One region of the Paenibacillus lutimineralis genome, then DNA from elsewhere that is predicted to be linked to it. Evidence: riboswitches for the same ligand, from Rfam matches in the RefSeq annotation. Region 1 holds a riboswitch; each other region holds the start of a gene.
The links. Region 1 has a riboswitch for cyclic di-GMP ahead of EI981_RS27155 (glycosyl hydrolase family 28-related protein). Riboswitches for the same ligand answer to the same signal wherever they lie in the genome.
Positions count from the first base shown of each region.

Region 2: it holds a riboswitch for cyclic di-GMP, as region 1 does, so the genes downstream of both, EI981_RS28215 (transglutaminase-like domain-containing protein) here and EI981_RS27155 (glycosyl hydrolase family 28-related protein) in region 1, are expected to answer to the same signal.
Region 3: it holds a riboswitch for cyclic di-GMP, as region 1 does, so the genes downstream of both, EI981_RS00275 (methyl-accepting chemotaxis protein) here and EI981_RS27155 (glycosyl hydrolase family 28-related protein) in region 1, are expected to answer to the same signal.

Region 1 is NZ_CP034346.1:6,091,582-6,102,459, forward strand. It holds gene EI981_RS27135 (acyltransferase) at 1-265, opposite strand, end outside; gene EI981_RS27140 (nucleotide sugar dehydrogenase) at 512-1,849, opposite strand; gene EI981_RS27145 (Gfo/Idh/MocA family protein) at 1,868-2,875, opposite strand; gene EI981_RS27150 (YveK family protein) at 2,914-3,498, opposite strand; gene EI981_RS27155 (glycosyl hydrolase family 28-related protein) at 3,798-5,195, opposite strand; cyclic di-GMP riboswitch class I at 5,269-5,360, opposite strand; gene EI981_RS27160 (glycosyltransferase family 4 protein) at 5,500-6,702, opposite strand; gene EI981_RS27165 (hypothetical protein) at 6,935-7,840, shown strand; gene EI981_RS27170 (NAD-dependent epimerase/dehydratase family protein) at 7,860-9,227, shown strand; gene EI981_RS27175 (GNAT family N-acetyltransferase) at 9,233-10,156, shown strand; gene EI981_RS27180 (sensor domain-containing diguanylate cyclase) at 10,248-10,878, opposite strand, start outside.
Region 2 is NZ_CP034346.1:6,350,571-6,361,448, forward strand. It holds gene EI981_RS28205 (hypothetical protein) at 1-48, opposite strand, end outside; gene EI981_RS28210 (LPXTG cell wall anchor domain-containing protein) at 367-3,858, opposite strand; gene EI981_RS28215 (transglutaminase-like domain-containing protein) at 4,139-4,939, opposite strand; cyclic di-GMP riboswitch class I at 4,954-5,041, opposite strand; cyclic di-GMP riboswitch class I at 5,101-5,187, opposite strand; gene EI981_RS28220 (DUF4291 domain-containing protein) at 5,377-5,964, opposite strand; gene EI981_RS28225 (helix-turn-helix domain-containing protein) at 6,396-6,737, opposite strand; gene EI981_RS29850 (hypothetical protein) at 6,930-7,139, shown strand; gene EI981_RS28230 (AraC family transcriptional regulator) at 7,535-8,023, opposite strand; gene EI981_RS30310 (helix-turn-helix domain-containing protein) at 8,067-8,309, opposite strand; gene EI981_RS28240 (S41 family peptidase) at 8,747-10,450, opposite strand; gene EI981_RS28245 (sensor histidine kinase) at 10,542-10,878, opposite strand, start outside.
Region 3 is NZ_CP034346.1:52,117-62,994, forward strand. It holds gene yabN (bifunctional methyltransferase/pyrophosphohydrolase YabN) at 1-151, shown strand, start outside; gene EI981_RS00240 (HU family DNA-binding protein) at 333-605, shown strand; gene EI981_RS00245 (RNA-binding S4 domain-containing protein) at 605-880, shown strand; gene yabP (sporulation protein YabP) at 998-1,279, shown strand; gene yabQ (spore cortex biosynthesis protein YabQ) at 1,276-1,845, shown strand; gene EI981_RS00260 (FtsB family cell division protein) at 1,889-2,233, shown strand; gene EI981_RS00265 (S1 domain-containing RNA-binding protein) at 2,348-2,845, shown strand; gene spoIIE (stage II sporulation protein E) at 3,245-5,746, shown strand; cyclic di-GMP riboswitch class I at 5,932-6,020, shown strand; gene EI981_RS00275 (methyl-accepting chemotaxis protein) at 6,179-7,930, shown strand; gene EI981_RS00280 (non-ribosomal peptide synthetase family protein) at 8,009-10,878, shown strand, end outside.

The DNA.
Region 1 (10,878 bases):
TGCGCACATTCGTGAATACCATACTTGGGCCGCAGAACACATAATCCTCCAGCACAACCCCTTCATATACCGAGACATTGTTCTGAATTTTAACGCCATTACCTATCTCAACATTTGGAGCTACATACACGTTCTGGCCAAGGCTGCAAGAGGATCCGATACTTGCCTTGGTAGAAATATGCGAGAAATGCCAAACCTTTGTGCCTTCCCCAATGCTTGCTCCTTCATCAACAATCGCCGATGGGTGTGCCCAATATTCGTTCATAGTCATAGAGTAATCACCCTACCCCATTTGTTGTAGTAAAATAAAACTTTTATTTAAGAACTTATACTGAATATTCAAAAGGTCCAGTTTTCAGCACCGAGAAGGTTGGATGAAGCTAGGGCTTGAGGAGCGCAGCGTACGTAGTTTGTACGTGAGCACCGGAAAGCCCGGGTGAATTCAAGATTCGATGTCGATTTCACTTCCTGACTGACTTCGTGATCAAAAGTGGACTTTTTGAATTTCCTCTTAAAGCAGATGGTAGTTGGTTGGCTTGGTGTAGGCGCTCATCACATTACGTGTATCGAACAGGCTCTCGCTGGTACGTCCGATCAATTCATAATCAAAACTTGTGTGATCTGTTGCAATTACAGCAATATCGGATTCCTTCAGACGATCCTCCGTAAGCTCCACCGTCTCATAGCTGCGACCACGGTACTTGAAGGAGGTAATATGCGGATCACTAACCCATACAGTCGCGCCTCGCTCCTGCAGGAGCTCGATCATCTTCAGCACCGGGGACTCCCGGTAATCATCGATATCTTTCTTATAAGCCACGCCCAATATATAAACCGTGGAGCCGTTGATTGGCTTCTTATTCCGATTCAGGATCTCAGCAATCTTCTGCACGACAAACTCTGGCATCGCATTGTTAATCTCGCCAGCGAGTTCGATTAAGCGGGTGTGATAATTGAATTCCCTCGCCTTCCAGGTCAGGTAGAAAGGATCGATCGGAATGCAGTGCCCACCTAGACCCGGTCCTGGATAGAAGGCCATAAATCCGTAGGGCTTGGTCTTAGCCGCATCGATGACTTCCCATACATTAATTCCCATCCGGTTGCACAATACCGCCATCTCATTAGCGAGGGCGATATTGATATGACGGAACGTATTTTCATATATTTTCTCCATTTCGGCGACAGCCGGACTGGACACCGCATGCACCTCACCATCCAGCACATGACGGTACAGCTCCATGGCCACCTTCGAGCAGGCTTCCGTTACACCCCCGACTACCTTCGGAGTATTTTTCGTATTGAACGATTTATTGCCTGGATCAATCCGCTCTGGTGAATAAGCAAGGAAGAAATCCTCTCCGCATACGAGCCCCGTCGATTCAAGAATGGGCCTAACCAGTTCCTCAGTTGTACCAGGGTATGTCGTACTCTCAAGCACTACCAGCATCCCGGGATGCAAGTACTTGGCAATCTCCCGAGTGGAATTCTCTACATAACTCGTATCCGGCTGCTGATATATATCGAGAGGAGTCGGTACACATATCGCTACGGTATCAACCTTGGACAAAAAGGAGTAGTCATCCGTTGCTTGCAATTGGCCTGCGTCGACCATAGTCCTTAAATCTTCATCAATTACATCACCGATATAATTGAACCCACTGTTCACCATTGCAACCTTCTGTTCCTGAACATCGAAGCCAATCACGCGATAACCGGCCTTGGCCTTCTCAACAGCCAATGGCAGCCCCACATAACCGAGGCCAATCACACCGATAACCGCTGTCTGATTACCCAGCTTCTCCAGCAACTCCGCACTATGCTCCCGAGTCCTGATTGCTCTTTCGTTCATACAGCTCCTCCCATCCGTTTAACTTCTCACCTGCATCCCCTGATTAGCGATATCGACAACGAGCTTAACGGCGCTTCTCCCGTCCTGCAACGAGATGGCCGGTTTACGATCCTCCAACAGCGCCTGCACCATGTCACGGATTATGCATTGATGCCCGGGGACGCCGAACGGGTTCTGCTCGACTTCGTCCACGAGTTGTCTAATGTCATCTTCCGTCATGGAGGCGCACTTCCAATCTTTGATCCAATTGGCCGTTCTTCCCCCGATAATGGCGTAACCATGCTCACCGAATACCGTCAATGTCTCCTCAAGGTTCTGCTCATACACCGTCGTGCATGCTTCCACCGTTCCTAATACACCGTTATCAAATTTGAGCACTGCTATCGCCGTATCCTCAGCTTCGATATTCCTTAACCGAGTATCTGCAAATGCCTTCGTCTCGGATACCGGTCCGAATAGCCATAGGAGCAGATCCAGACTATGAATAGCCTGATTCATCAACACGCCGCCATCCATTGCTCTGGTACCGCGCCAGGGCGCCTGATCATAGTAAGCCTGATTGCGATTCCAGCGCACCGCAGCACTGATATGACTGAGCTTGCCGAACGCTTCATGTTCGAGCGCAGCCTTTAAATGCTGTATCGCCGGGCGATAACGGTTCGGATGTACTACCGTTGCTTTGACACCGAATCTGGCAACTGCAGCAATTATTCGGTCCGTGTCCTCAAGCGTGAGCGCCAGCGGCTTCTCAATAATGAGATGCTTCCCCGCAGCAGCGGCCTCAATCGCCAGGTCTGCATGCAGACCGCTAGGGGTACATATGCAGATGACATCAAGATGGGGAAGGTGCTCTAGCATCTCCGACATCGATGTAAAGACTGGAGCTTGCCAAGTTAATGCCAGCTTGGTAAGTCTCGCTTCATTCGTATCGCATAGCCCTGCCAATACGGCATTCTCTGTTCTTTGAATGGCCTCGATATGCTTGATAGCAATATGACCACAGCCTACAATTGCAAAATGGATCATTTCTGTTCCTCCACCTCGCTTCACTGGACTATCAAAATTTACATAGATTCTGTATTTATGTGACGCAGCGGACGTCTGCGGGAGCCTCTCTTCCGTTCCAGATATAACACAATAACTAATCCCGCGAAGAAGCCAATAAAGGTGCCAATCGCCAGATTCAGCATCTTGCGCGGACTTACCGGAATCGATGCGTCCTCCATGTTGGCATAATCCAGTACAATCACATTCGCATTAGGAACGATATCTGTAGATTTTTCTATAAATGCATCCGCAAAGCTGTTAGCGATATCTACGGCCTCCTGGGGATGATCATGCTTGGCATATAGGATGATAACCAAAGTGCCAGGGTCTGTTCTGACCTTAACCCTCTCCAGAAGCTCATATGCCGTCTCCTTCGTATTCAATTTCTTCTTCGCTTCATTGGCGATATAACGACTCTGGATCGCATCCTCATATGTCTTCGTCAGGGCCTGGCTGGCCAAGAAGTCGTTATAAGTCCCCGATTCCGCCGAAGCCAGAGTTGCTACTAGACTAGCAGTGGCCTGATATTGAGGCTTTACAATTGCATTCAACAAAAAAACGCCTCCCACACAAATTAGAAGCGTAATCAAGAAGGCAATCATATGTTTCCTTACGGATTTGAATAAATAACTAAGATCCAAGCGGCGGTTCACCCCAAACTGTGGATTAATATGACAAATAATGAAGAACTGTGTCGACTAGGAAAAAAGTCACCAATTTAACACTTTTATATTAACACAAAACAAAAATCTTGGTACCTTTTTTTTCCTAACATTCTATTTTATTTTTGCATATATATAATATTCCTCACTTCGAAGAAATCTGGATTAAAGCAAAAAAAACCTTCCGGACAGCGTAACTGCCCAAAAGGTTCTCATCAATATTTTATATAAAAACATGCTTAGAAATTATCAGCGGATACCTCTACATTAACATTCGACTTCGCTAGCAAAATATTGAAGGACTTACTCTTCACTGTATTGTCCTTAACAACAATGTCCTTCTGGACACAGTTCTCCAAATAGGTGGATAAGTCGATTCCGCCCTTTGTTGTCTGAATCATGTTGCCTTTGATAGAGCCTTTCTCCGCATTCTGCCAAGTCCATATCCCCTTCTCGGCATTCTCAATCGTATTGCTGGTGATCTGGAATTGCTTCGTATTGCCGACCCGAATCGCTGTCGTGCCTTCTACTGCACTCTTGGAGCCCATCTTGATCTTATTGCCGTGAACAGTAACATTGCTGACGGTCTGCGACGCACTTACCTCAATCGCCGCATAATAGCTTCCTTCGCCACTGATCGTATTGTTCCGAATCGTATTGTCGGAGCCGTATACACTAATGCCCGAGTACATGTCCGGAGCCAGCTTGCCACTGTCCTTGCCTTTGTAATAGTTGTTGTTCAGATACGAATTCGTAATCCGGTTATTCTCAACGGTGATCCCTTGCGCATATATCTTAATGGCCCGTTTGGCATTATGATCGAATGTATTGCCGACAATGACACTCTTCGTATTCGTGCCCTGCTTGCTATCCACATTCGGATCCTCGTAATAAATACCGTCTCCATCATCCGCCGGTCCAATATGATGAATATGAGAGTTCTTGATAGCAACGTTCACCGCTGCCTTCTCCTTGGAGCCCCAGGTCGTCGTCACGTAAATTCCTCTTGAAATCAAGCTGCCAGCAGTTAGATTCACCGCGGAGATATTCTTCACTTCTGTGGAATCAATCTCTATCTGATTGGAATTCCCGTACACGACGATTCCCGACACAACGCCAGTATAATAGTCACTGGCCGGGTCCTTGCTATGCGTAGCGTTCGAGACAATACTCTTCTTGACCTTCACATCGCTGCTTCCACCGCTGATAACAAGCACGCGATTCACAGCCATATTGCCGTCCAGTGTGATGTCGCTGATCGCAATATGACTTCCCGTAGCCCTCATCATCTCCCAGCCGAAGCTGCGATTGCTGGCTTGAATTACAGAGCTTGCTCCATCACCGATAATCGTCGTATTCCCTTCGACAATCAGCGTCTTCTCCGGATTCACCTTATACGTTCCAGCCGGAAAATACACGCGGCCCCCGCGGCCCGCTGCCGCATCAAGCGCCTGCTGTACAGCGGACGTATCGTCCGTGCTTCCATCGCCAACTGCACCATAATTCTTCACATTCAATTCCGTACTTCCAGCTGCCGATGCAACTGCTGCAGCGTTACCTGGAACAGGCATGATTACACCGCTGAGCACTATAATTAAAGCTATGAAAACTATGTTTCTGAATACACGGTTCATCATCATAATCACTCCTAGGATAAAAAAATAGAAGGCCCCTTGTCTCAGGACCTCCTACTCTCATATCCTAAGAACCTTCGGGAACTGGCTGGCATGTGAGAGTTGTCGTCTCACGAAGCCCCTATAGCTTTGCGTCCCGCGCTTTCACGCGGTTTGCCGTTTCGTCGTTCTCATATTCAATTCGGAGTTTCATAGATTCATAGTTTTATAGTATGCGAGTAATCTATCAAAGTTGAATCGAAATCAGCCTTTATTTCAACAATATTAGTCTATTAAATATTAACATATTCTCTCATAATCTGTAAATCTATTTTCCTATTTCTCTCTCATTATATTGATAGGTCGAGTCCTTCTTATTACCCGGGTTCCTCTCCTTAATATCCCACTGTCTCGCCGCATCGGTGTATATTGGAATCACCTCGCCTAATACATGAGACACTGAATAGAGAGAGATAAGTCTGTCGCGGTTCGTGCGAATGTCGGCTCTCAGTTGTGGATTGTCGAACAGCTCCCAGATACGTTCAGCGAATATAGACGGCTCGTCCAATCCAACTAGAAAGCCGTGTGTCCCCGGCTCTACCAAATCTCGATTCCCCCGCACATCTGTAGCGACTACAGGCAAACCGGTAGCGATTGCCTCCATAATATTTACAGGCAGCCCTTCCTGTCTGCTGGACGACACGGCGATATCCGCCAATGCATAGATCTGATCCATATCCGTACGATGGCCGAGAAAGGTAACGAGATTTTCCAATCCCAACCGGCTCACCTGCTCCCGATATTGTCCTTCCAATGCACCTTGCCCAGCCAAAAGCAGCCGAAAACGGGGAATTCTCTCTCTCAATAGAGACACAACCTCCAGGAGATAGGCCTGATTCTTACGTTGACTTAACTCGGCAGCATAAATCATGATGAACTCGTCAGAATCGATGCCATGCATTTCCCTTAGCTGCCTCTTCTCTTGTTCATGGGCAGGCTTATATTTGTCAAAATCGATTCCGACCCCATGTACATAAGCGATCGCTCCTGCCTTGAATTGATGGTCTAGTGCCCGGTTGTAATCCTCCGCATTCATTGTTAATAAACAGTCAGTATAGCGAGATAAATACTTCTCTACCGGATAATAGAGCAGCCAATTCTGGAATGAAGCGCCCTTGAAGAAATGGAATCCATGAGCAGTATAGAGAACCCGCGTGCCTGTGCGGCGGGCCTGTCTCGCTGCAAGTCGGGTCAATACTCCTCCCATCGGAGTGTGGCAGTGGATGATCTCATAATTATTTTCCCGTACAATATCCTTCAACTGCCGATAAGCCCGCCAGTTATCCAGCTTGAATGGAGAACGCTGAATCGGAATATTGAACTGCTTGTCCACATAGGGAACGGCCTCCGTTCCATAAGTTGCAGCGTGTACCTCCCAACCCTGCTCCTGAAACCAGCGCAGATACGGTAAATGGAAAGCTTTCAAATGGGAGATTACAGTAGCGCAGAATAATACCTTTTTAGGCACAATACTCACTCCAAATTCGTTATTTTATGCGAATTATGGTGGAGTCTAGCTGACTTGTCTAAAATATATCAATGAAAAAATAGAATTACAATAAAAACCAGTTAGTACTCAAAAATTGCATGACTTGTCCGTCTACGTTTGCTATATTGTTCATAGATAATTCCAGATATAACTAACCTCGCCACTTTATCATAATCGGAGGCGATTTATGGGAACTCTTCATCAAGAGCACGAGATGCTGACTAGATGGGCCGACTTTAATCATCTTAAATGGGGATGCAGCGCCAACATTGTCAAATTTCAGAACTCTGATTCGAATGCCTATATTGAGAGCCTGTTCTTCTTCAATCAAAAAGGCAAACTCTTTCTTCCGCCTCTCAATCCGTTCCACCCTACCTTCTTTCACCCGACGCCGACGGATAAGCCTTACCGAATCAACCAGCAATGGCGGCAGCTGTCACATCAAATGATCGAGGAGATCATTCGTCACGGGGGAGCTGCAAGCTTTGTTCTTCCGCCAGATATCACTGACATTCGCCCATTTCTATGGCGTGGATTCAAGGCCAATGTTAAATACACTTATCATCTCAAACTGCCGTATTCGCTTGAGCAGGCTAGCACCGAGATTCGCAGCAAGATCAAGAAAGCAACACAAACTGGCTACAGATCTGCATTGACACAAGACATGAATAAGATATTTCCATGTCTGATTGCCACAGAGAACCGGAAGGGATTTCACCATGATCTGACCTTGTCCGATCTCCAGCTTGCCCAACAATTGCTCGGCCACGACAACTTCCGCTGTTATGTCTGCTATTCGCCAGAGGGTGAAGCTGTCAGCGCCAGCATCATTATCGTGATGAACGAGGCTTGGTCCTTCGGCTGGGCAGCCGGCAGCAAGACCAATCATTTAACAAATGGAGTTGTTCAGCAGTCTCAGCATTTTGCCTTTGAGGATTTGACCAGAATCGGCATACACAACGTCGACCTGGTCGGAGCAAATCTTCCATCGGTAGCTGGTTCTAAGTCAGGATGGGGTGGAGAACTGGTCCCTTACTATCAGGTTAGACTGCCCGTATTCAAGGAAACCCTCCGTTCATGCCGTAATTGGCTGAACAATAGAAAGGGCCAGAAATTATAGATATATAGGGGGGACTATATTGAAAGTCCTTATAACCGGCGGTTACGGCTTTATTGGTTCTTTTGTCGCTGCGAAGTTCTATGAAGAGGGCAGTGATGTGATCATTATCGATAATATCTCTTCCGGCAATGTCAGACATATTGAATTCCCACACACCTCGTACATCATTGATGTTGAGAGTCCTAACTGCGATGCCATATTCGCTGAGCAAAATATCGATATCGTCGTTCATTTGGCCGCTCAGATCAATATCGTTACTTCTATGGAGAACCCTTATGCCGATACAAAGTCGAATATTCTAGGCCTGACGAACATCCTGCAGCTCTCTGCCAAGCATCATGTTAAGAAGTTCCTCTTTGCTTCATCGGCGGCTGTCTACGGTCTGAGTGAGGAAACTCCGCTGGGCGAGAATTTACCTTGCAGGCCCGTCTCGACCTATGGCATCAATAAGCTGTTGGGGGAGTATTACTGCGGTAAATGGAGTGAACTCTATCAATTGAATACACTTTGTCTCCGATTCGCGAATGTGTATGGCCCGAGACAAGGATTGACTGGAGAAGGCGGCGTAGTGTCCATGTTTATGGAGAGGATGCTTTACGATCAAAGTCTTACCGTCTATGGTAGTGGCGAACAGACACGTGATTTCATCTATGTGGAGGACGTAGCTGAGGCTATTTACCGAGCTAGCCAATCTCCACAGTCAGGGGTCATGAACCTGTCGACAGGCACAGAGCACTCCATCAACACATTGGTACGCATCTTATCTGATCTTCATCCGCTGGCAGGGATCCGTAGAGCAGAACCACGACCCGGAGATATATTCAGATCTGTTCTCGATAACAGCTTGCTGTGTAATGCACTAGAATGGGAGCCCCGATTCTCGCTGGAGGAAGGGCTGCGCAGAACCTACGAATGGTTCACTGTGTCCGCTCCGATTGCACCAAGAGAAGTGGCAGCAGCAAGTTCGAAGGCTGCTCTGAACGAAGAGCATATTCAGAACGAACTGCTGAACTCCTCGATGTCGCGTCATGTCCGCAGCTTGTATCTGAATCAAAGCGAACACTATATGGAAGGCTCGCCTGTGTTGAAATCGGAAATATTTACCGCAGTCCTCCGCTCCAGAGAACAAGCCAAGCGGAAATTCAATACGGATTATACGATACTGACGCTATCCAACTTATCCAATGGACATCTTGAAGACCTTCATACCGTAGATTCCTACTTGCGCGAGAATGATTATATCGGGCTGAATCCCGTTAATGAGCTGCAGATCCTGTTATCGAATGCCTCCTCTATGGAGGCGGCACATGTCGTGAACCGTCTGAAGAAGAACGGGATCTTCACCGAGCTTGCGTTCAGCTCCGACCATGAAGGGAGGAATAAATAAAGAGAATGATAGAACAAACAACATTGGCCAAGTGGGCAGAATTCAACCGCCTGAAGTGGAAATGTGATGTTGATCTGCTCCGGTTCCAGCCGCCGAAGTGCGATGATTATTATAGCGAGTGCTTGCTGTTCAGCAGATATGGCAAGTTTTATTTTCCACCTCAGAATCCGTATCATCCCGTCATATTCCATGCCACTCCATCGGCCAAGCCATTCCGCACAAACAAGCAATGGCATGAAGTCGCAGAGCTGATGATCGAGCATCTAGTGAAGCTGAGGGGCGCTGTAACGATAACTTTGCCCCCGGACATTACCGATATCAGGCCGTTCACTTGGCGAGGCTTCCAGGTGGATGTCCGTTATACATACATTTTGAACCTCCCCTACTCGGTAAGTCTGGCCAGCAAGGCTATCCGAAATAAAATCAAGAAAGCCAATGCCAGAAGCTATTCCAGCAAGAGGACCGAGAATATGAAGCATGTCTATGAATGCCTGCTGGAGACGGAAAGAAGGCAAGGCTTCAGCCATCAGATTACGGCTGCTGACCTGGAGCTGGCGCAGAGTATTTTGGGAGAAGACAGCTTCCGATGCTATGTCTGTTATTCCGAGAGCGGTGAGCCGGTCAGCGCCAATGTTACGTTGCTCTTGAACCCGGGGCAAGCGATCGGCTGGGTTGCTGGAACCAAGACAGACCACCTGTCCAATGGGGTAGTCCAACAGCTGCAGCTCTTTGAATTTGAGGACCTCGCCTCCCAAGGGATTAAGCATTTCGATTTTAGCGGGGCCAATATCGCATCGGTGGCAGAATCGAAGGCGGACTGGGGCGGAGATCTTACGCCTTATTATGTGGTCAGGAAGCCTGGCTTCAAGGATATTCTCCGCTCTGGGCGGGACTGGCTGCAATTTAGACGGGGATTCTTCAGAATTTAAAAAGAAGCCTTTCTCACCGTTACCAATAAATACATGTTCGAAAATTGGATTTTTCGAACTTCCTCTATACGGAAGAAAGGCTTCTTGTGCTTCATGTATGATTAATAGCATATTGGTTGCGCCCGCTCCGCTTGGCTTCATACATCGCTTCATCGGCCAGGTTAATCATCTGATCCAGCTCTTCACATCCGTCCGCTGAATAATAGATACCAATGCTTGCTGTCGCCTGAAGCCGATGATGGTTGCAATGAAAAGGTACCGCCAGGCTGGCATTAATCCGCTGCGCTACTGTACTGGCATGCGTCTCATCACTATTCGTGAGTAAAATCAGAAACTCATCCCCGCCAAGCCGGCAGATCAGATCACTCTCTCTGATTTGTCGGGATAGGCGATCGGCAAGCTCCTGTAACAACCTATCCCCGATATGATGCCCATATGTGTCATTGATGTCCTTGAAATTGTCCAGATCGATAAACATTAATGCCATGTTCATGGCACCTTCACTCCTGTACTGTTTAAGCCGCATATGGAAGTACGCACGATTCGGAAGCCCTGTCAGATCATCGTGATACGCCAGATATTCCATATGCTCTTCGCGCTCCTTGCTCTCCGTAATATCAATAAGTACTCCTTCGAGATGGACGAGGTGACCCAGTTCATTCAGCTGCGGCGTGCCGCGAAGCTGAACCCAGCATATGTCTCCGTTAATTCGTCGCAATCTG
Region 2 (10,878 bases), 260 kb from region 1:
TACCGGTTCAAGTTTCTGGTCCTTTTTGTTTCGCTTTCTCCAAAACATACACATCACTCCTCGCCACCGTTGTACATAAAGAATGAAACGAAGCGTTTTTCAACCTTTTGTGTTTACTACGGTACTATAGTGCCTACCGTTTCAATATCTACCATAAACTCGGATTCGTATATTCTGTAAACATCAAGCGGACTCTTCTCGGAGAAACACTACAGGTCGTACGGATTCAGCGCTTTATCCCCTGTCTGGAATAATTGATGGGCTACATCTTGCAAGATCACCACTTGTCGATTTCACCTTCTCCCTAACATGAAAAGGGCTCCCCCTGCCTGTTTCCAGGACAAGGGGAGCCGAAGCACCAACAAATTATTGTTTCAAAGTTATCCGTTTGCGGCCTAACCATACACCTAGAGCGATCAGTCCGAGTCCCGCCAAATAGAACGGATAACGGCTTGCTTCACCCGTTTTCGGAAGCGTCGATACTGAAATCTCCGATGTCGGAGTTTTCGATCCCGGCGTTTGTAATGCCGGCTTCTCCGGTTCCGACTTCTCCGGTTCCGATTTCTGTAGTTCCGGTTCGCCTCTTGGGATGTCTTCATCCGCCAATTCTACTTCGCCAGGCGGCGTCCCAGGATTGGATGGAGTTATCGGAGGCTGTCCCTCTGTCGGATGATTCGGTGTTCCTGGATCCGATGGATTGCTCGGATTGCCGGGACTTCCCGGATTCGATGGATTGCCTGGATTTCCAGGATTCCCTGGGTCGGTTGGTTCTGAAGGCTCGCCAGGTTTAACAGGCTCTTCCTTATAGTTCGTTACGGTTATTTTCTTCACATTGCCTTCGCTCGTAATACTGGAGTCGATCGTTACGCTCCACGTCGCCTGCTCGATCTTATATCCTTCTGGAGCTGCCAGCTCCTCTAAAATATAGTCGTCATACAGCAGCTTCGTAAACAGGATTTTGCCGTCCGCATCCGTTGTTTTTACGATCGGCGTCCGTTTGCCCGCTTTATCGTAAAGCGCGAACTTCGCTCCGGCCAGCAGCTTCGTCTTATCATCACGGTCAACCTTTGTCACTTCCAGGCTGCCCGTTACGCCGCCTCCCGACCCTGAACCAGAGGAAGTACGGACAATAATCTCTTCCGTCGTTTCCCTTAGTTCAGTCTTCAGCTGATCTCCTTGAAGCGCAACTTTATTCTGTACTGCTTCTTTATCTTCAGCAGTAATGAATGATTGATATTCCAAAATATAAGCCGTGGAGATGTCTTTCATGAACTTTAATTCAAACATCTCTTGATCTCCGTCAAGCCTTATAACGGTTAACGTGTAGTCCTCGCCTTTTGTCAACTCTTCAGCTTTGACAGTTTTACCGTCTGCATTGACTTTGGTTGCATACAGATGAAATGAATCCTCGATCAAAACTTGGTTCACACTTGGATAATCGATAATTGTGGCGTTGGAAATATGCGACTGGCCTTCATTGATTCGAATCGACCAATCGATTTTGTTTCCGTTTTGGGCACCGCTTTTCTTCACATATTCGCCGCCGTGTGGAACCGCTACGCTGCCGTTCCATGTGGCCGCTTTATCACTGCCGTTCCACAGCTCAGCGGTATTATGAATATCCTTGACGATCAGCGCGCCTTGCAGCGATGTTCTGAACTCGATCCAGTATGCGGATGAGATTGGGCTGGTAAAATGAATGGACAATTGGTTTCCGTTCGCTTCAGACGGTTCCGTCAACTTATATTGAGAAGCTGGAACCTCATTGCCCTTTGCAACACCATTCCGTTCCCCTGTCAGTTTCATCTCGTATACCTTAACCGAATTTGGTACAAGCTTCTGATCATGTTTCAGAACATCCGTTACGATCGCTTTGTCAAACGAGTCGAGATTGTAGTTCATCTTGATGTTCCAGGTAATCTCTTTACCAATAGGGTCGTAGCTGCCGTCTTTGCCACCGTTGTTTTTCATATAGTCGTCGGCGCCGAAGCTTGCATCCCGATCTTTCAGCTCTTTTTTCTTGCCTTCCTCGATCCACGTCATGGAGGCTCTGTTCATAAAGTCCAGATTGCGTTCCTTCAGCCAGTCGATGTTAAACTTCGTTTCATACAAGATCGTATACGTGGTGTCAACGGGCTTTAAGAACTGGATTATAAATCCGTTACGTTTATTATTATCGTACTTGACCTCATAATTAGTCTCAGGAACGACTTCCCCGTCCGCTTCTATGATCACTGAATCCGGAACGAATTCGAGGCCGCCTTGCGGGAACGTATCCGTAATGGCTACATTCTCCATGCTGTACTTGCTGCCGTCCGGCTTTTTATCGCCGTTGATCATAATAACCCACTTCGCCGTTTTGCTGGCAAAATCGACTGTCCAGACTCCTTTGACCAGACCGCGGCTTCCTTGGGTCGGGGTTACTACTTCTTTAAAGGATTCACCCGATACGACCTTGTTTTTTACCTGCTGCCCATCAGCAATCGTCCGATCGACCGGCTTCGTTTGGTAAACGACCGTATACGGAGAATCGATATCTTTCTTGAATTCGAGTTTGAATCCGTTCGTACCTATTGTAGCGGTGTATTCATCCGTTGAAAGCAAATCTTTGACATCGGTCGAGTCCCCTTTGTACACCTTCAGCGAATCGTCAACCAATATATGGATCTCACTGAATTCATCCGTGATGACCGCTTGGTCTCTCGGAATCTTCTTCTCGCTGAAATTGTATTTCACAGTCCAAGCGATGATTCCTGTGTCCATATCCTGGTTATACCATTTTTCCAAAAATTCACCGCGGTTCACCGTTACCGTAGCGGTCGAATGGGTATCTTCCATCCCGTCGCCAGACAGCGCAGCAGTGTTCTCAAATTGCAACTGCTCGTTAGTAAGCTTCGTCGAAAAGCGAATCTCGTAGGCTTTGCTGATTGTCTCATCCTGGAACGCAAGCACCAGTTTGGCGGCGCCGTCCGTTTCAACCGTATACTTGCCGGCCTCTACCTTATCGCCAAGGACCGTTGATCCGTGGCCGTTAACCTGCAAGTGGTAAACCTCTACAGAATCGGCGATGAGTTCCAATCCTTCAGGCATTACGTCCGTGATGACCGCATGCTTGATTTTATCCAGCGACTTGTTGACCTGAACCGTCCAATCAATCCGGTCCTTGCCAATTGCTGTCCCTTGCTTATCGATCAGCTTTCCACCCTGGGGTTTCAGATTCACGATAATGGTCTGGACTCCGCTTTTTATCTGAATGGCAATAATGATTTCTGTACTTCCCTCAATGATTTCCTTTGTAAACTCGGTGCGAATTTCCAGCTTGCCGCTTACATTGGAATGGCTCTCAACATAATCGTTGAAAGTCATGACAACTTTCCCGTTCTGATCGACCGTAAATCTGCCAACTTCGCCTTGATCGGCTACGAGCGGTGCGTCAATGTCCGTAAAAATCTCAAACTGAGACGGCAGCTCGAAGGTAAATATATCCCCGCTCTTATAGCCGTGTCCGTTCGAAAGCTCCCATTCGTAGCTTAGATTGACAGCTGCACCAATGTCCAGGTTGCCGTCCGGATTATAAGTCGCATCAATCACGGTACCATTCATGTCGGTTAACACAACTTTTGTTAAAATACTCTCTGTATCGGCGACAGGCGCCGACGAGTCATAGATGTCATCCGTCTTTCCATACTCTGATTCCTGCACACTTTCCTGCACGGTTTCTTGTACAGTTTCCTGTACGGCTTCTTGCACTGTTTCCTGCACGCTTGCCGATGCATTGGCCGTCCAGGTGGATACGCCAAACAGCGATTGAATCAGAAGCAGCAGGGCCACAATGATTCCACTTATTTTTTTCTTCATGATCTCTCCTCAGTCTCTACATCACCCTCATAATGTTCGGTTCCGATCTTGCTTACCGTGCGCAAATCGGGCCATATATTCCATTGAATTGTATGCCGATAAGGGACCTGCCAGTCCATCACCTCCACTTATTTCTATTGGCGCACGATTCATTGTGCTTGTTTTTTCCTTCAGAACCAAAGGGCTTCTTGCATTATACCGACCAGATCTTTACAATTTCTAGACAAACTCAAACAAGCCTTGGACCTTTCGTCCAAAGCTTGGGTTAATCGTATACTGATTAGTAATATTTAGCTGCCGAATAGAGAGAGGCGTCTTTAATCATTTTAAATTCGGCCCCTCTGACTTTCCAGCTTGCATCGACGGTTGTGTCAATGGTTACCCACTTCCCGTTCAAATAAACTTCATTCCAGGCGTGGTAAACATCGACGTATTGCGATGTTCCCATAACCAGCTTGGCCGGAATGTCGATGCTCCGCAGCATGGAAGCGAATAGGGAGGCATAGTCGTAGCATATCCCCTTCTGCCCTGCAATCGTACGGTTGATATCGGGAAGGTAGTCCGTCAACTTGCTGGATGCAATAGCTTTGTCATATTGGATCGTCCCGATAATATATTCGTAAACAGCCTGTACCTTCTCTTCGTCGGATTGGGTAGACCGAGTTAGCTTCTTCGCAAGCTGAACAGCCTTGTCCCTTTCGTTCCAATCGATATTCTGTACAGAGTTCAAAAACACTTTGCTGTCATTCGTCAGTTGAAGCGTAACTGGCGCTTCCTGAACGATCTGATATTTGGTGCCGCTGACTTGTTCCAGCACGATGACCGTGTAATCACCGTTACCCATCTGAAGTGGAAATGCTTCCTGCTGTTTGTTCGGCGAAAGCACATATGTATAATTATCTTGACCTTTCGTGATCATGAGCTTCGTCTTGACATCGGCTTTTACGTCATATCGAATGACAACCGCACCACGGTCCAGTTGCTCCAAGCCCAGCCAATCCTCAGATTGTGCAGCTTGTACAGCCGGGGCCCACATCAGTAACGCAAAAAGTCCTACAATAACGAAGACTACGTTACGCATGTTATAAAACTCCCTTCGGTGGCCAGGCTGCCATTGACATTTCGTCAAGAAGGCCCTGTAGCTTTGCGTCCTTGTCTTTCGACAAGTTTGCCATTATCGTATTAGAGTTTCACAGATTTTAATGAATGCTTGTCCAATAAAAAACAAAAAAAGCATATTCGTTCGGTAGCTGGCTGCCATTGACATTTCGTCAAGAAGACCCTATAGCTTTGCGTCCTTGTCTTTCGACAAGTTTGCCATTATCGTGAGTAGCTTTCTATTAAGTAAATCTATCATATCAAACAACTCTATTTCCATCAAGAGGAAATTGGCCCTCCCTCATGAGCGTAAACGTTCTCGGCATAAGTAACCGATTCTTCATTATCACAAATGATCACTCTTCTCCCATCTCGTAAGTCATTGCCTAATATCCCGCCAAGCTGAAATTTAGTTTGCTGTCACATATCCAGCCTTTTTCTAATTTCGTTGTCTTTAATAGGGTAAATTCTTTCTACTGGTAGATTCTTGGAATTTAGTTTCCCCTGCTTTCGCTGTATATTCCATTTCTTCACAAGCGGTGTCAAATCCTCAATGCGGTAAATTCCATCGGCGAGAAATTCTTTTAAGGTGATTCCTTTTAGACCGATTTGAATGGCTGCACGATTTATGGAATTGCCGTTCACATTTCTATCGGGATCCCACTGGCAATAAACTGTTGTTTCCTCAAATGCCTTTTCCCATTGAGTTGAACCTTTGTATATCATTGAGTCTGGTGAGGTTAGCACCGCTTTCCTCAACAATTCATTAAATTTTTCCATATGTACATCCAGAGCCAAAATACATTCCTGATTTTTCTTTGTCCCCCAATTAGACCGATACATCATCCACAAAAAGGATGGTTTTATCCATGTCATGCGATTAATATTGAAGCTTTCGCCGAAAGTCTGTAAGGCAACTGCTTCTTTTGCTATTACTGGATTATACGCCTGATAAACCCGAATACATTGTCTATCATATTGTGCAAATACCTCTTTTATATATTCCATGTTGTCTCCCTAAATTCCGATTTGTCGCACTGCGTCATTAAATGTAGCAAGCGGCCTGTCTTCCTTCTAAACTATACCCTCTTATATAGGGTCCCTTTAACTACTAACAAGACATATTCTCATGCAAAACTAAGATTTAGAAGTACGCATTAGGCGTTCCCTTGATTATAGCTCTAAATCACAGAGTTCTCACCCGCAACACACAGCACTCCACCTGCATTGAAGTATCAACAATGTTCGGTACTCCCAAAGTAATTATGACCGAATAAGGAGATTGGGAACAAGTGGAACGTATGGCAATACGAATTTTACCCCAATTACCAAATTTTCGCTATCACTTATGATACCGTTCAGCTTAACGGTTCTATCAGAGAAAAATACAAAAAAAGAGCTGCCGCAGCAGCTCCTTTGACAATCAAGACAGTATAAATTTAATTCAACTGCTCATCCAGCATAGCGTCGATTACTTTCAATACCCTTTTCTGCTCATTAACACTCTTGCCTCGAAGCCTATCCACGATTTCTGAGAGTATAGACTCGCTTCCCTCTCCGCTCACAGGTTGGATATAACTAAAGAACTCTACCATCGAGAGGTCGAGCGCGTTTGTAATTTTAGATAGTACCACGACAGAACATACTTTTTCTGAACGCTCCAGCTTACCAATATAAGTCTCGTGTATCTCAGCTTTACTTGCAAGCTCCTCTTGGCTAAGTCCACGTTGTTTTCGGAAGTGCCGAATGCCTTCCCCAACCATCTTCATCAAGTCACTCACAACAATCACCCTAAGCAAACCATAGACTAGACATTTGCCCACTCCAAGATACTATAGAATTTATTTTCCTAAAATATATTCCATAGGGTTCTATTTTGATATAATAAAATTGCCTATTCAAGTACACACGATAAAGCCTATTTATACAGGCACTTCGGAACATCACCAATATTCAATTTCAAAAAGAAAGGAATGAGTCCCATTAGAGTACAATGCATATTCCCCGACAATTCAAAAACGGATATCTATATTTCGGAAATTGGAGAATTTATTCGTCTTACGAAGTTAGTCAACGGAATTACATTGGAAGAAATCAATTACAGCGTAGTCAATACAGAGCTAATTGTAGAAAAAGAAACCTTTTATATTTCCGTGTTATTGAAGCATAGACAGCTACAGTAAGCTCAACTATCGAATAAAAGTAAAGCATGAAAACCTCCCCGATGTTGGGAAGATTAGGGAAGCCCCGTAAAAGTGGCCTAATCCGAGAAAAATTCACCCCTACTTTGATACGGCTCTCCTCACTGTCTGAATCGGTACATTTTAGTGCGTTTTTCGAATTCGAGGCTTGGTCAAAGAAAATAGCCGTTATATAACGGCTATTTGTAAAGTTCTCAGTATATCAGTAATTCCACCATTTTAATATTTCTTTTATTAATGGAAAATCAGCTGCCTCATCCGTCGTAAACTCCTTGCTATTTTTCCTGCTATTATTATTTTCTTCGCAGATGTTCTGTTTATGTGTATTTATTCACATTATATCAACTAACATTAAAGGCTACCTAAATATTGCATTTTTACTCAATCGGAACATAAATATCTGTCTTGCTCTTGGCTTTGAAGTCTTTTGGTGGCTCAGTAACGTATAATTCAAAGGGGAATGAATCTCTCGGTGTGTATTCGCCTTTATTAAGTAACCAATCAGAATAAGCATATTTCCAAGCTTCTTCATACTCACCCAGCGTTAAATCATAATGTAATACTGCGTATTTTCCGCCAAAAGTCATCGTACCGATTTGTCCTTCTTCTTCAATTGCAGTATCTGATGGAACCGTCATTGCTAAACTAGTTCGTAAATTTTCTGAATCAGTTACGAAAGGATTGTCATGGTATATAGTCATTACCTTTGTGACATTATCTTTGATTAGATCATATTTTTTTGCGAACTTGAAAAGTTCATTGAACATCTTACGACTATTTTTTCTATACTCAACATAATTTCCCTTGAAGCGTACATAGATGACTTTCATTTCAATATTTTCTACTGTAATCGTTGGTTTTTCCATTAATATCATCTCCCTTAACTTAAGTATAGGGAAGAACTATTTGCTATTTCTTGTCGTTTCTTGCTTTCCTGTATTCTAAAGGAGACATTCCTATATACTTCTTAAAAGCTTTGTTGAAGGTACTCGCATCATTGTAGCCATATTGGAGAGCAATATCTGTGATGCTCAAATCATTGCGGACTGTGAGGAATATCCCTGATCGCTCCACTTTTATTCTAGTAACAAACTGTTTCGCCGTCTCGTCACTGTATTTTCTAAATAAACGATGGAAATGATATTTAGACATATTTACATGATTTGCTAAATCATCAGTGAAATTTTTTCACTCAGATGGCTTTCAATATAATCTTCGGTCTTGTTCACCAATCGAATATATTCATCCATGTCTTCACGCCAATCAAGTCTTTTATTCATTATAACAAACACTATGGGATTACTGGAGACCCAGTGACTTCTTCTTCAACTATCTGCCTGTTAGTGGATCAAGAAAAACTGAAATAATAACATTTCGGTTCAACTTTTTTATAAACGGTGTAATTTTTTCAAGACTATCTCTAATATATAATAAGTTTAAATTTCCGCTTTACTATCACTTATGATACGGTTCACTGTAAGATCTATAGAGCGAAATGAAGGACGCCTTGATTGAGCGTCCTTCATTGTCGGGACAGGGGTTTGAAGCGGTATCTCTAACGGGCAAGGCCAACCAAACCGGTCGTCTAATTATTTCTTCATCGCTTCGATCGCATACTGCAACTCGACGTCTTGCCCGTCCATCATGCTTGCTTTGAACGTTTCTTCATTTAGGGGGATTTTGATATCGGGAACCGCGCCCCCCACTGCGGTTTGGTCGGCGTCCCCCTGGACCTTCTTGTTCTGATTGAGCGACCTTCCATCAGGGAACTGGATGACGTAGCCTTCCGGCATCTTGATCTCGATCGGGCTGCTCATAAGTCCGAACGAACCGGCCGTTGAGGTGAACCCTACGATTTTGACATTGGGTACGCCTTTTAGAACAAGAGGCATCCCTTCTCCAGAGCTTCCGGTACTGCTGTTGATCAAGATGGCCACCGTCCCGTCGAAATTAGGCTTTGCAGGCTTGACCTTGACGACTTCATTCCGGTTCAGTTCAAACTTTCCTGTGTATCTGTTGTAATAACTGACATATTCGTAGTGTTTCATCTCCTTGACGAAGAAACCGGCCAGATTGGCGGCAAGCTGATCTTCCCCGCCGGGATTGTTCCGCAGATCGATGATCAAGCCTTTGGCATGCCTGTCCTGGAACATTTTCAATAGGTCCGCCAGGCTTTTTTCGGGTGAGGTGACGTTTGAGTTGGGGAGAAAATGCTTAATTTTCACATATCCATAGCCGTTGGCAAGAATTTCTCCTTCAATGGGGGAAGCATCCAGATCGGCTTGGGTGAGTTTGATTTTCGTCTTCTTCAACGTCTCGAATTGATCGTCATAAGCCATCAGCTTCGTACGAGTAGGCTCGGACTCCCCCCAATTGCGAAATTCGACCAGTATTTCCTTGCCAATGGGCGCACGCACCATATATCGCCCCTGATTGAACCTCTTCACCTCATCCGTAGCCATGTTGTTCTCGCTCCACGTCGTCTGGTCGAACGCTTCCTTCCCCGTTTTTCCGTCCCATGCGACGATTTCCGCACCTAGCTTTATCCCACTCTTGGCCGCTGGGCTGTTCTCCAAAACCAGACTTACGAAAACTTTGCCGTTATCCAATTGAATGGTGCTTAGTCCAAAGCCGCCGCCAACTTCCTTTTTGAACACCGTATTTCCATCGTACACATTATCGTTTACGATTTTGATATGTCCATCCCGGAGAGAAGACAGATATTCTCTTAGCGTTTTATAATACAAATCGAAGTCTTTGTCTTTCTCGGCCTGTTTGAAGATTGGCTCGTACTTGCTTCGGCGCTCATTCCAGTCGATCTTCTTCCATTCCCCGAACGGATATTCCCGCGACAATCTTTCATTCATGGCCACGAACGCCTTAGAGTAGCTCATGCCGCTAAAATCGCTAACCGGGTTGTACCGTAATACTCCCGCGTTTGCTAACGCAAACACAATGGGGACAACTCCGCATACGCAGATTACGCTCCTAACGATCCTGAATGCTTTCTTCTTTGGAGCCGTCCAGACTTTAGGCTTAAATAGTCTCCTTATTGTGCATAAAAACACGATTAGCGTCAGCGACTCGATGATCAGAGCCAAAAGGGTCATATCCCCGGACAGGATACTTGCAATGGCTGCGAGCACACCCACACTGGGTAAAAAATCAAACCATCTGGAATATTTCTTGATAGGTACCGCGTAAACCGTCAATACGAATAAACTGATGATGCACATAACCAACTCATAAACCGTCAGCCATTTTACCGAATCGATCGTGCCAATAACGCTCATTTTCCGTCTCCTCCCATTCATTTTCTCCTAGCAGCCTTCGTCGATACATTGGGAAGAGTATGGGAGAAATATGAACGGAGCGTGAACCGGTTTACGCTTTGTCGGTCGGAATGGCGAGCAAATGAACGACGACTTTCGTGCCTTGTCCGACTTTGCTTTCCATATTAATATCACCCTGGTGAAGAGCGACAATTTTTTTGACGATAGCCAGTCCAAGGCCGTTGCCGCCGCTGCTGCGATTCCGGGACCGGTCCGTCATGTAAAAACGCTCAAAAACGCGGCCCAGTTGTTCAGGTGCAATACCGATCCCGGAATCGGATAAAATCACGGTATATCCGTCCATGCGAGTCCTTAATTGAAAATGGATAAGTCCGCCTTCCGGCGTAAACTTGATGCTGTTGCCCAGCAGGTTCGTCCATACTTGATTG
Region 3 (10,878 bases), 460 kb from region 1:
AGAAGCCTTATCGCAGACGGTCTCCAAGTTTGTCCGTCGCTTCAGCTATGTGGAGGAACGGTTACACGAAGCCGGGAAGACTCCAGGCACTAGCTCCCTTGTCGAAATGGACAATTTATGGGAGGAAGCGAAGGAGAATGAACGGAGATAATTGGGGAAATTGCCTAAAATGCGGGTAATTTTGCGAAAAAAACAAAAAAATTCTAAGTTCCGGGCAGGATTTTTCATTTCAAGCAAGAATACTCATACAAAGATATCCTTGCGGTAGGAGGAGCTCTTGCTCCAATTACAGCAATATCATTTATTTCTTTATCTATTGGGAGGCATTATTAATGAACAAAACAGATCTGATCAACAACATTTCTAGCAAGAGTGGCTTGACTAAAAAAGACGTTGAATCCGTATTGAACGGATTTCTTGGTGAAATCACTGAGGCTCTTGCTGGCGGAGACAAAGTACAATTGATTGGTTTCGGTACTTTCGAAACTCGCAAACGTTCCGGTCGTACTGGCCGCAACCCGCAAACTGGTAAGACGATCGAAATTCCTGCATCCAACGTACCAGCATTCAAAGCCGGCAACAAACTTAAAGAAGCTGTAAAATAATGCGTCTCGACAAATTCCTTAAGGTGTCGCGCTTGATTAAGCGGCGCACGGTTGCCAAGGACGTCTCCGACCAAGGAAGAGTTCTGATTAACGGCCGTGAATCGAAGCCGAGCACTTCGGTGAAGGTGGGCGATGAGATTACGGTGCAATTTGGCCAGAAGCTGGTCACCGTAAGAGTTGAACGCTTAGCTGAGACGACTCGCAAAGAAGAAGCCGCTACGCTGTATACCTTGGTGAAGGAAGAACCGATCGCAAAGCATAATTTGTTCGAATAACAAATTGTGATTACTGCTTATTCAGCGGTGCCCTATGGCACCGCTTTTTATTTTCCTTCTGGTTCTAAACCGTGTATCTGCTCCATAAGCTATCTGTAAGAAGGAGGGGTACATGCCATGGTCGAACAAGGAAAAGGGAAGCGTCAGGAGTTGCATTTATTTCAAAGAAAACTGCTCGAAATATCAGGGGTGCAGAATGTGGAGAGCTTCGATAGCGAGGAGTTTCTGCTGCAGACCGAGCTAGGGCATTTGACGATCCGCGGACAGAATTTACATATCAAGAATTTGAATTTAGAACAGGGGCTTGTCAGTATCGAGGGCCTGGTAAATTCCCTGTCTTATTTGGAGCCGGGCTCCCATTCATCAAACAAGGGCTTCCTTGGTAAATTGTTCCGATGAACCTGCATACACAGTGGATAACCCTTCTCTGGATGCTGGCATGCGGAGGAATTATGGGAATGGTCTTCGACGGTTACCGGGTCGTATCCATTCAATTCCGCTTCCCACGCTGGAGTATCCATGCTCTTGATCTTTTATATTGGTTCGCTTCAGCGTTATTTGTATTTCGGACAATGTATCATACAAATCAGGGAGAAGTAAGATTCTACGTATTTTTAGGGCTTTTTATAGGCGTTTGGATTCATTTTTTGTTTCTTAGTGTTATAACTGAACGTTTTGTGGTAATGTTAATTATAGTAATAAAACGGTTTTATAGGATATTAGTCGGAATTGTCCAGGTCGTGCTCATTGCACCGATCAGGCTACTTCTCAAAGGAATTTGGTTGTTGCTTGGTTTTATATGGGTAATGTTATTATTTCTGGGACGGATCACATTGCTGCCGTTTTGGAAGCTTCTTTTGTGGGCGACTAAGCCGATTCGTAGACGACTTCGCATTTCGGACAGGCTGGTTACAGTACGGGATTGGATGAAGTCGTTATGGAGACGCTGGTTTCATAGAGAATAGATTTCGCATAATATACAAGATTAAGAGAATGGAGGGCGCTCAGTTGCATAAGGTATCCACAGATAGACAATCGCAGAATAAAGCATCCGGAACAGCCGGAGCGCGCCGCCGGTTACGGTTATGGATGATATTCATGGCTATATTTATGATATGGTCGGGCCATACCTTTATATCTCAATCCAGCGAGATCGGACAGAAATCTGTGCAACTATCGGAGCGTCAAGCTTCTAAGGTAGCAGCGGAACAGAGTTTGAATCAATTAAATTATGAATTGAATCGTCTGAAGGATCCTGAGTATATTGGCCAGATCGCAATGAAGAAGTATGGACTGTATAAACCTGGTGAAATTCCGGTCCGGGTATCCGATTCCGTCTCGGATAATGATTGAAATCTAAGGGCATCCGTCTGTTGACCTTGTTTCACTCATTCGGTATAATCAAATCACCGCAGTCATGATTTCGAGGCCTGGCTGTATATTTTTAAGGGAGGATCATTTTATTTTATGGCAATAGAAGTGGGCACCAAGTTAGAAGGTAAAGTGACAGGCATCACGCATTTCGGAGCATTTGTGGATCTGTCAGGAGGTGTCACGGGTCTCGTTCACATCTCGGAGATCGCCGACAATTACGTGAAGGACGTCAACGATCACTTGAAGATTGGCGATATGGTTACCGTTAAGGTAATTAATGTCGATAAGGACGGTAAGATCGGACTTTCCATTAAGCAAGCCGTTGATAAGCCGGTTGAGTCAAGCAGACCGCCTCGTGCACCAAGAAGCGATCGCCCAAGTGGCGGCAGAACCGATCGCCCAGGTGGCGGTAGAGACGGGGACCGACCAGGTGGCGGATTTAATCGGGATCGAGGGGGACGTTCTTTCTCTAACAAATCTACTTTTGAGGACAAAATGTCGCGTTTTCTCAAGGATAGTGAAGAGCGAATTTCTTCGTTGAAGAAGAGTACGGAAGGCAAACGCGGAGGACGCGGAGCTAAGCGAATGTAACTTTCTTAAATATGAAATCCACCGTAGGCATACATATGCCTACGGTTTTTTGTTTTTCGTATGCTGATGCTTTAGAATGCTTCTTGAACCTATGTATAGATTTTTTTTCCAGCTTCTATTTTTGTCGTCTGTCCCGCTTAGGCGACAGGTTATTACGCAATAACACGATATGTATCAGATCAATCCGCTCTGCCGTGCGTTATAAACGGGCTGCTAGGTACGAACATAAGCACGCATAAGGACGATGTATCCTTTGACGGGCCTAGGTTCGTGGTGTTTCGTAATTCCCTCTCAATTTGTCGGAAATTTCTTGGCTCCTTACTCCGGTATCTGACAAACTTTCCAGCCTGCCCTACCTATAATGGGACATACCTAACAAATTGGATAAGGTGGTGCCAGTTGATGGAGAAGTGGAATGTCATTACGTTTCCTGGTTTGAAGAGACTAAAAGGGCAAGCCAAGGCAAAGGGCAGAAGAGTCTGGATGGATGTACCGCTCTTAGAGCGAGCCGCTCAGCGTTTTATGGTGAATAAATGGAATTTGCTCTTTCTGGTGATGGCATTCTTACTGGGAAGAGCTACTATTCTGGACGAGCTCTCGCCGTTTGCTGCTGCCTTCTTCGCAGTGATGATGTTCATGCGCAGAGATATCGCAATAACAGCGGGGGCCGTAATGGTGATTGGAGCACTTCTGTCCCCGGTTCAGCATGGAATATGGATCGCTGCAGAACTGCTAATCTTCTACTTGATTCATAGAGGACTTGAGAGTTTTGAACGGGCCGATATTTCTTACGCTCCCTTAGCGGTATTTACCAGCACATTCCTCGTAGGGTTATTCCAGGCTGTTGTTGGTCCTTCGTTAAGCTGGTACGCAATGATGATGATGGTAGCAGATTCTGTACTCAGCTTCGTATTGACTTTGGTCTTTATTCAATCCGTTCCGGTCTTCTCGCTTCGAAGGAAGGGACGCCATCTTAGGAATGAGGAGATCCTCTGTCTAGTTATTCTATTGGCATCCATGATGACCGGAGCCGTCGGATGGGAAATATATGGCCTATCAATTGAACACATTATGTCGAGATATTTAATTCTGTTGTTTGCTCTAGTTGGAGGCGCTTCACTAGGAGCCTCAGTAGGCGTAATTACCGGGCTAATTCTCAGTCTGGCCAATATGACTGCGCTCTATCAGATGAGTCTACTAGCTTTTGCTGGCATGCTGGCAGGCATGCTGCGGGAAGGGCGCAAATGGGCTGTTGCTTTGGGTATGCTACTAGGATCTTCTATTCTAGCTATCTATTTAACAGGACCAGCTGAGGTCATGTCTTCAACCTGGGAGAGCTGCGTAGCAATTCTCCTCTTCCTAGTAACTCCAAAGGGCGTCATAAGCGTTATCGCCAAGTATGTTCCTGGTACGCAGGATCACATCAAGTCGCAGCATGAATATGCCAAGCGGGTTAGGGAGATTACAGCCGGACGGGTGGCTCAGTTCTCCCAAGTGTTCAAGCAACTGTCGCGCAGCTTCGGTCAAATGGCCAGTAGCGGTGAAATGTCCAAGCAGAGTGAAGAGGTTGGCCATTTCATGGATGCGATTACCGAAGGGGCTTGTGGGAATTGCCTACGCCGCAAGGTTTGCTGGGACGGTAATTTCTATCAGACCTATAAATTAATGACGGAGATGATGACGGCTGTTGAAGATAATCCGGAGCTATCGAAGCGTGATCTGCCTCCCAAATGGAATAAGCTGTGCGTCAAGACGGATCAAGTGCTCGATCTGATGAAGCAAGAATATAGCCTATATCAGAATGATATGCATTGGAAGCGGCAAATATACGATAGCAGACAGCTTGTAGCTGAACAACTCTCAGGAGTCTCTCAAGTTATGGAGGATTTGGCGCGAGAGATTCAGCGAGAAGGACAGGCGATGTACAAGCAGGAGGAGCAGATCCGGGACGAGCTCGACAAAATGGGGCTGTCTATTCATAGCATAGACATCATTAATCTGGACCATGGCAATGTGGAGATTGAAATTGTCCATGCGTATACTCGCGGGTTCGATGAGTGTCGGAAGATTATAGCGCCGCTATTATCCGACATTGTGGACGAGCATATTACGGTAGTCCGGGAGAATATGCCTACAGGCAGAGACGGACTGGCGACTGTAACTTTCGGTTCGGCCAAGACCTTCGAAGTGACGACCGGAGTCGCCGGGGCTGCTAAGGGCGGAGACTTGTTATCCGGGGACAGCTTTAGTGCAATGGAGCTTGGAAATGGAACCTTTGCTGTTGCCATCAGCGACGGGATGGGCAATGGTGAGCGGGCCCGGCTGGAGAGCAGCACAGCGCTTGGCATTCTTGAACAGTTACTTCAATCTGGTATGGATGAGAAATTAGCGGTGAAATCGGTTAATTCGATTCTCATGCTTCGTTCGCCGGATGAAGTATATGCTACGGTTGATATGGCTCTGATCGATGAGTTCTCCGCGCAGACGACGTTCCTCAAGATTGGTTCATCGCCGAGCTTTATCAAACGAGGGAATGAGGTTATACCGATTACGGCTAGCAATCTACCGATTGGGATCATTCAGGATATTGAGATTGATCTGGTTACGGTGCAGCTGCTTCCTGGCGACATTTTGATTATGATGACGGACGGAGTGTATGATGCTCCCGGTTATGCTGTGAATAAGGAACTGTGGATCAAACGGATGATCTCGGAGATTCATGCGGATGACCCGCAGGAAATCGCCGACTGCCTGCTGGAGACAGTGATTCGCTATCAGAAAAATACGGTCCATGATGATATGACAGTTGCAGTAGCTAAAATTGATCATTTGTTGCCCGAGTGGGCGACCCTGCATATTCCCGGAATATCAAGGCTGGAGCGACCGCGGACTGTAAGCTGACACGTGATAAGCAGTCATTTTTTAGCAGGATAGGACTTAAGTAGCGAATCAAAAGACGGTAAAATTCATACAACGTACACAATTATGGTATTATTTATCATGGGAATGATTTGAAAATCATAGTAAGATTATCATGTCGTGTTGTCGAAATTTGTTAGATAGATCCATCCATTGAACTAATTTTATACATGTTTGGGCAAAGCTATCGAAAGGTAGTGACGCAAAGCTATAGGGACTAATTCTCCTTATGGGGGTATGTCAGCCAGTTGCTAAAAGAGGTAACCTATAGTGTTTGCTATGCGGTTATCTTTTTTTTTGCCTAAATTTTAGGTGGATCTACTTATTGAAGGGAGAATGTAAAAAAAAACGAATTTATTGAAAGGAATTATGCTTAATTCCAAGTCACTATCTGGAACGAAAAGGAGACTGAATATGAAGATTTTTGGTTTTTTTAACCGTTTGAGCATTGTCACGAAAAATATGTTGTTAACGAGTGTCTCTATTCTGATGACTGGTGTTATCTTGATTGCTGCCAGCTACTATATTCAAGGTGCCGTATTAACCAATCAGTTGGAGGACAACTCACAGAAGGTCATGGAGGCCTGGAAGGACAGGATCACTCCGGAAGAAGCCAAAGCGGCGGTGACAGACACGGATCGCAATTCGGAGCTTCAGAAGAAGCTGACGAAGGTATTTGATGACTTGTCAGCGACTCACCCTGATGTTGCACAAGGTTATATCTTTGGAGCGAAGGTAGAGAACGATAGTACCCAGATGATTGCTTTTCCGACGGCAATCCTTGATATGTTCGAGGGTGAGGGCTTATTCCTGGGCGATATGCTTGGACAGCCTGCTTACCATGTGAAGGGCGTCGAGGAAATGCTGAAGACAAAGAAAATTACGTTCACAAAGCCTTATAAGGACGATTACGGTGTTTGGTTAACGGTACTCTATCCGGTTCAGGACAAGAATGGTGAAATATTCTCATACATAGGCATGGATTTCGATGCCAGTCTAATTATGACCGGTCAAACCGATTTGCTGAAATATACGGTTCTCGCACTTATTGCCATTCTGATCGTTATTTTGTCGTCTCAATATTTCACGACCCGGAGGACATTTGCACCCGTGAAGGATCTCATGTCCGCATTGGACAAGCTTAGCAAAGGCGATTTCAGCGTACAGTTGAAGACGGATGAGAGCGAACTGGGTCAGGTGAATGAGAAGTTTAATGCAACGGTTCGCAATATGAATGAACTGGTAGCGACGATCAAGACGGTCTCTATTCAATCGGCGGATCAATCGAAGATTCTGTTCGAGACGCTGGAGACGAATCATGAGAGCTCTATGGCGATCAGCGATAATATTGAAGAAATCTCCGAGAAGGCCTCGCAGCAGAGCAAGTCGATCTCCGAGAGTGTGACTTCACTGGAAGAGATCAATTCAGGCGTAGGAACGATTGCTAGCAGCACTTCAGCGTTGTCGGACGCATCAATGGAGATGAAGGACAAGTCTGAGATAGGACGGGATAATATCGGCGGGGTTATTAAGCAGATGGATTCCATCCAGCAATCCGTGCAGCAATCGGTCGTATCGATAGAACAATTGCAGAGACGTTCCGGGCAAATTGAGGAGATCGTACAGGTGATTACACAAATCGCCGAACAGACCCATCTATTGTCGTTAAATGCCAGCATTGAGGCGGCCAGAGCAGGTGAGGAAGGGCGAGGCTTCGCAGTTGTAGCTAACCAGGTGAAGAAACTGGCCGAGGAGTCCGCCAAGTCTGCAGAGCAAATCGCTGATCTGGTTCACTATATCCAGAAAGAGACAAGCACAGCCGTCGCCGCAATTGGCCAAGGAGAACGGAATGTTGCTACCGGTATCCAGGTCGTTCGAGAGACAGGAGAGCTCTTCGCTACGATACTGGATGGTACAGATTCCGTGACCAGTCAAATTCAGGAGGTATCTGCGGCTACCGAGGAGATGGTAGCTGAGACAGAGCAGATTACGGCGACCATTAAGCAGATTGCCGAATATGCAGAGAGAAATGCGGTTATCTCCGAACGAATCAAGGAGAGTGCCATGGAGCAGAGGGCTTCTTCCGACAATATTATGAGCTCTGCCGAGCACTTGAATCAAATCTCCGGAAAATTAGAGAAACTAGTAGAGGGATTGAAGCTGTAATCGTTCAAGGGGAGACTTATCGAACACCCTTAAATAGAGAGAGAGAATAGGAGCTGAACATTTGTGAGTACCCTACTGATGAATCAGAAAGTCCGGGAATATTGGCTAAATGAGCTTCAGCCGCCATTATCCGGATTTCATATCCATACTGACTATCCAGATCTAGCAATGGCCAACGGGTCCAAGAGTATGATCTATGAATTGAATATTAGTTCATCATTCAAGAGACAGATGATCCAGGAAACTGATATTCAGACTTGGCTAATCGCTTGTTATTATGTCTTTCTATATCGTATGAGCGGTGAACAGGATCAAATTGTTGGAATACAAGCCACGGATGGCCGAATACTTCCAATACGGATTCATACTGAAGCTGGAATTCCATTCAGCCAGTTGCTATCAGCTATAGCGGAGCGGCTTGTTCTATCCAATGAAGCCAGCTTGCCTATTCAGGAGATTGAGAAACTGGTTTCGCAGTCTCCTGTAGTGCAGACTATCTATGGACGAAATGCCGCTTATGAAGCCAGTCGTCTTAACTGGTATGTGCGGACAGAGGGGGAAAAGTGGGTAGCTGAGATCACCTATTCGAGCCACTTGTTCAAAGAGAGTACGATTAACAAGTTCGCCAGACATTTTCAATGTATTGCTCAGGCGGTATTGGATCGTCCCGAGATTGTCCTGGGCGACATTTCCATCATGACCGACGAGGATCTACTGGCTTATGAGAAGCTCAATGATACCGCTAGAAATTGGGGAGTAGAGCTGACGATTACATCGATGCTCAGCAGGACTGTCGAGAGTTTCCCAGAGCGAATTGCGCTGTCGTCGGCTGAGTGGAAGTTGACCTATGCTGAGTTGGACCGGTTATCCAATCAGGTTGCCCATGCGCTAATTGAGCAAGGACTGCACAAAGGCGGATTCGTGGCCATCTACATGGAGCGCAGCATGGAAGCTGTTGTCAGCATGCTCGGCGCCCTCAAAGCCGGTGGGACTTATATTCCGCTGGACCCAGAGCATCCGGATGATCGGAATCAGTATATTATCGAAGATACGGGCTCGCGGATTGTACTAACTAAGGAAACTTATCTATCTAAGTTGCAGCCGCTTGTAGCGGATAATGTGAATGAGTTGAAGCTGTTATGCTTCGACCTGGAGCAGTTCGCCTCTTATCCAGGGGAAGCCTGCCATATTCCCATCGATCAGGATGATATTGCGTATACGATCTATACATCAGGTACAACGGGAAGACCAAAGGGAGTCCTGATCCGCCATGCCGGTGTCGTGAACCTGTCGTTGTCTACTACTATGCAGCTTCAATTCTCGGAGCATGACGTCATTTTGCAATATTCTACCTTCAGCTTTGATGCTTCCGTATACGATATATTCAGTGCAATATGCTGCGGTGCTAGGCTTCATCTATTGTCCAATGAACAGCGTTATTCGGTCGACAGCTTCACCACGGCGATTGAGGATACTGGGGCGACGCGGATAGGGATTCTGCCAACCGTATTCTTCAATCAATTATCCGCGTATTTAACGGTAGAAGAGGCGGTCAAGTATCAATTGATCCGTAGTTTTGTTATTGGCGGGGAGGCGCTCCCAGGGGAGTCCGTCCGTAATTTGCAGAAGAAGCTGGGGCATCAGCCGTTCATCGTAAATGCGTATGGACCGACTGAGATTACAGTGGCCGCGACAACCCATATGATCAAGGAACAGGTACCAGAAGACTTGACTACGGTCAGCATCGGCAAGCCTATCGCCAATTACGAGGTGCTGATCGTCAACGAGAATGACCAACTCTGCCCGGTGAATGTAATGGGTGAACTGCTGATTCATTCCATCGGCTTGGCTAAAGGTTATTTAAATCTGCCTGATAAGACGGAAGAGGCTTTTACTATCGATCCGACGGATCCCACTTCGGGGAAAAGATATTATCGATCCGGCGACTTGGTTCGTCTACTGAACGATGGCGGTATCGAGTATATGGGTAGAAAGGATCTCCAGGTGAAGATTCGAGGCTACCGGATTGAGATCGGAGAGATCGAGGAGAATCTGGCGAAGCATGAGAAGGTGAAGGATGTTGCCGTGATCGTCAAGGAGGACGATCACGGCGAGAAGATGCTGATAGGCTTCTATACTTCCAAGTCCGGCGAGGAGATTGGTAAGCAGGAGCTTGCTTCCTTCCTGAAGACCAAGGTTCCAGCCTATATGGTTCCTGGTCAATTTATGATGTTGGAATCGATGCCGTTGTCACCGACAGGCAAGATTGATCGCAAACGTCTGGGCACCTATGATATCCCTATGCAGGTCGAGGAAGACCCTGACTATGTTGCGCCAGTTACTGAATTAGAGAAGGAGATCGCAGTCGCCTGGGAGAAGTCGCTTCACCGCAGTCGCGTGGGCTTATATGACAACTTCTTCGAGATTGGCGGACACTCCCTGAAAATCTTGGAGACGCTGGTACTGCTCAAGCCGCGGTTCCCTAAATTGAAGATTAACGATTTCTTCGTGTACTCGACAGTATATGCTATGGCTGAGCGAGTGATTGAATTAATGGACGCAACTGAAGAAGAGGATTCCTTCGCGGGCAGCGAGGAAATTCGGGATTTAGCGGAATATCCACGTATGTTCGGCGGGAACAGTAAACCTTCTGCGTCCCCTCAGAATCATATTCTATTGACCGGGGCTACCGGGTATTTAGGTTCCTCTCTGCTTTATCAATTGCTGCAAACCTCTGAGGCGGTCATATATTGCCTTGTGCGTGCCAAGGAAGGGGAAGAACCATACCAGCGTCTCGTCGATGTGATGAAGGGGTACTACGGGACCGAAATTACACGAAATATGGAAAATCGGGTTGTCGCAATCCGTGGGGATTTAGAGCAGCCCAATCTTGGCCTTAGTCCACAGGATGCAGCGCTGCTGGATCAGCATCTGGATTCCATTATCCA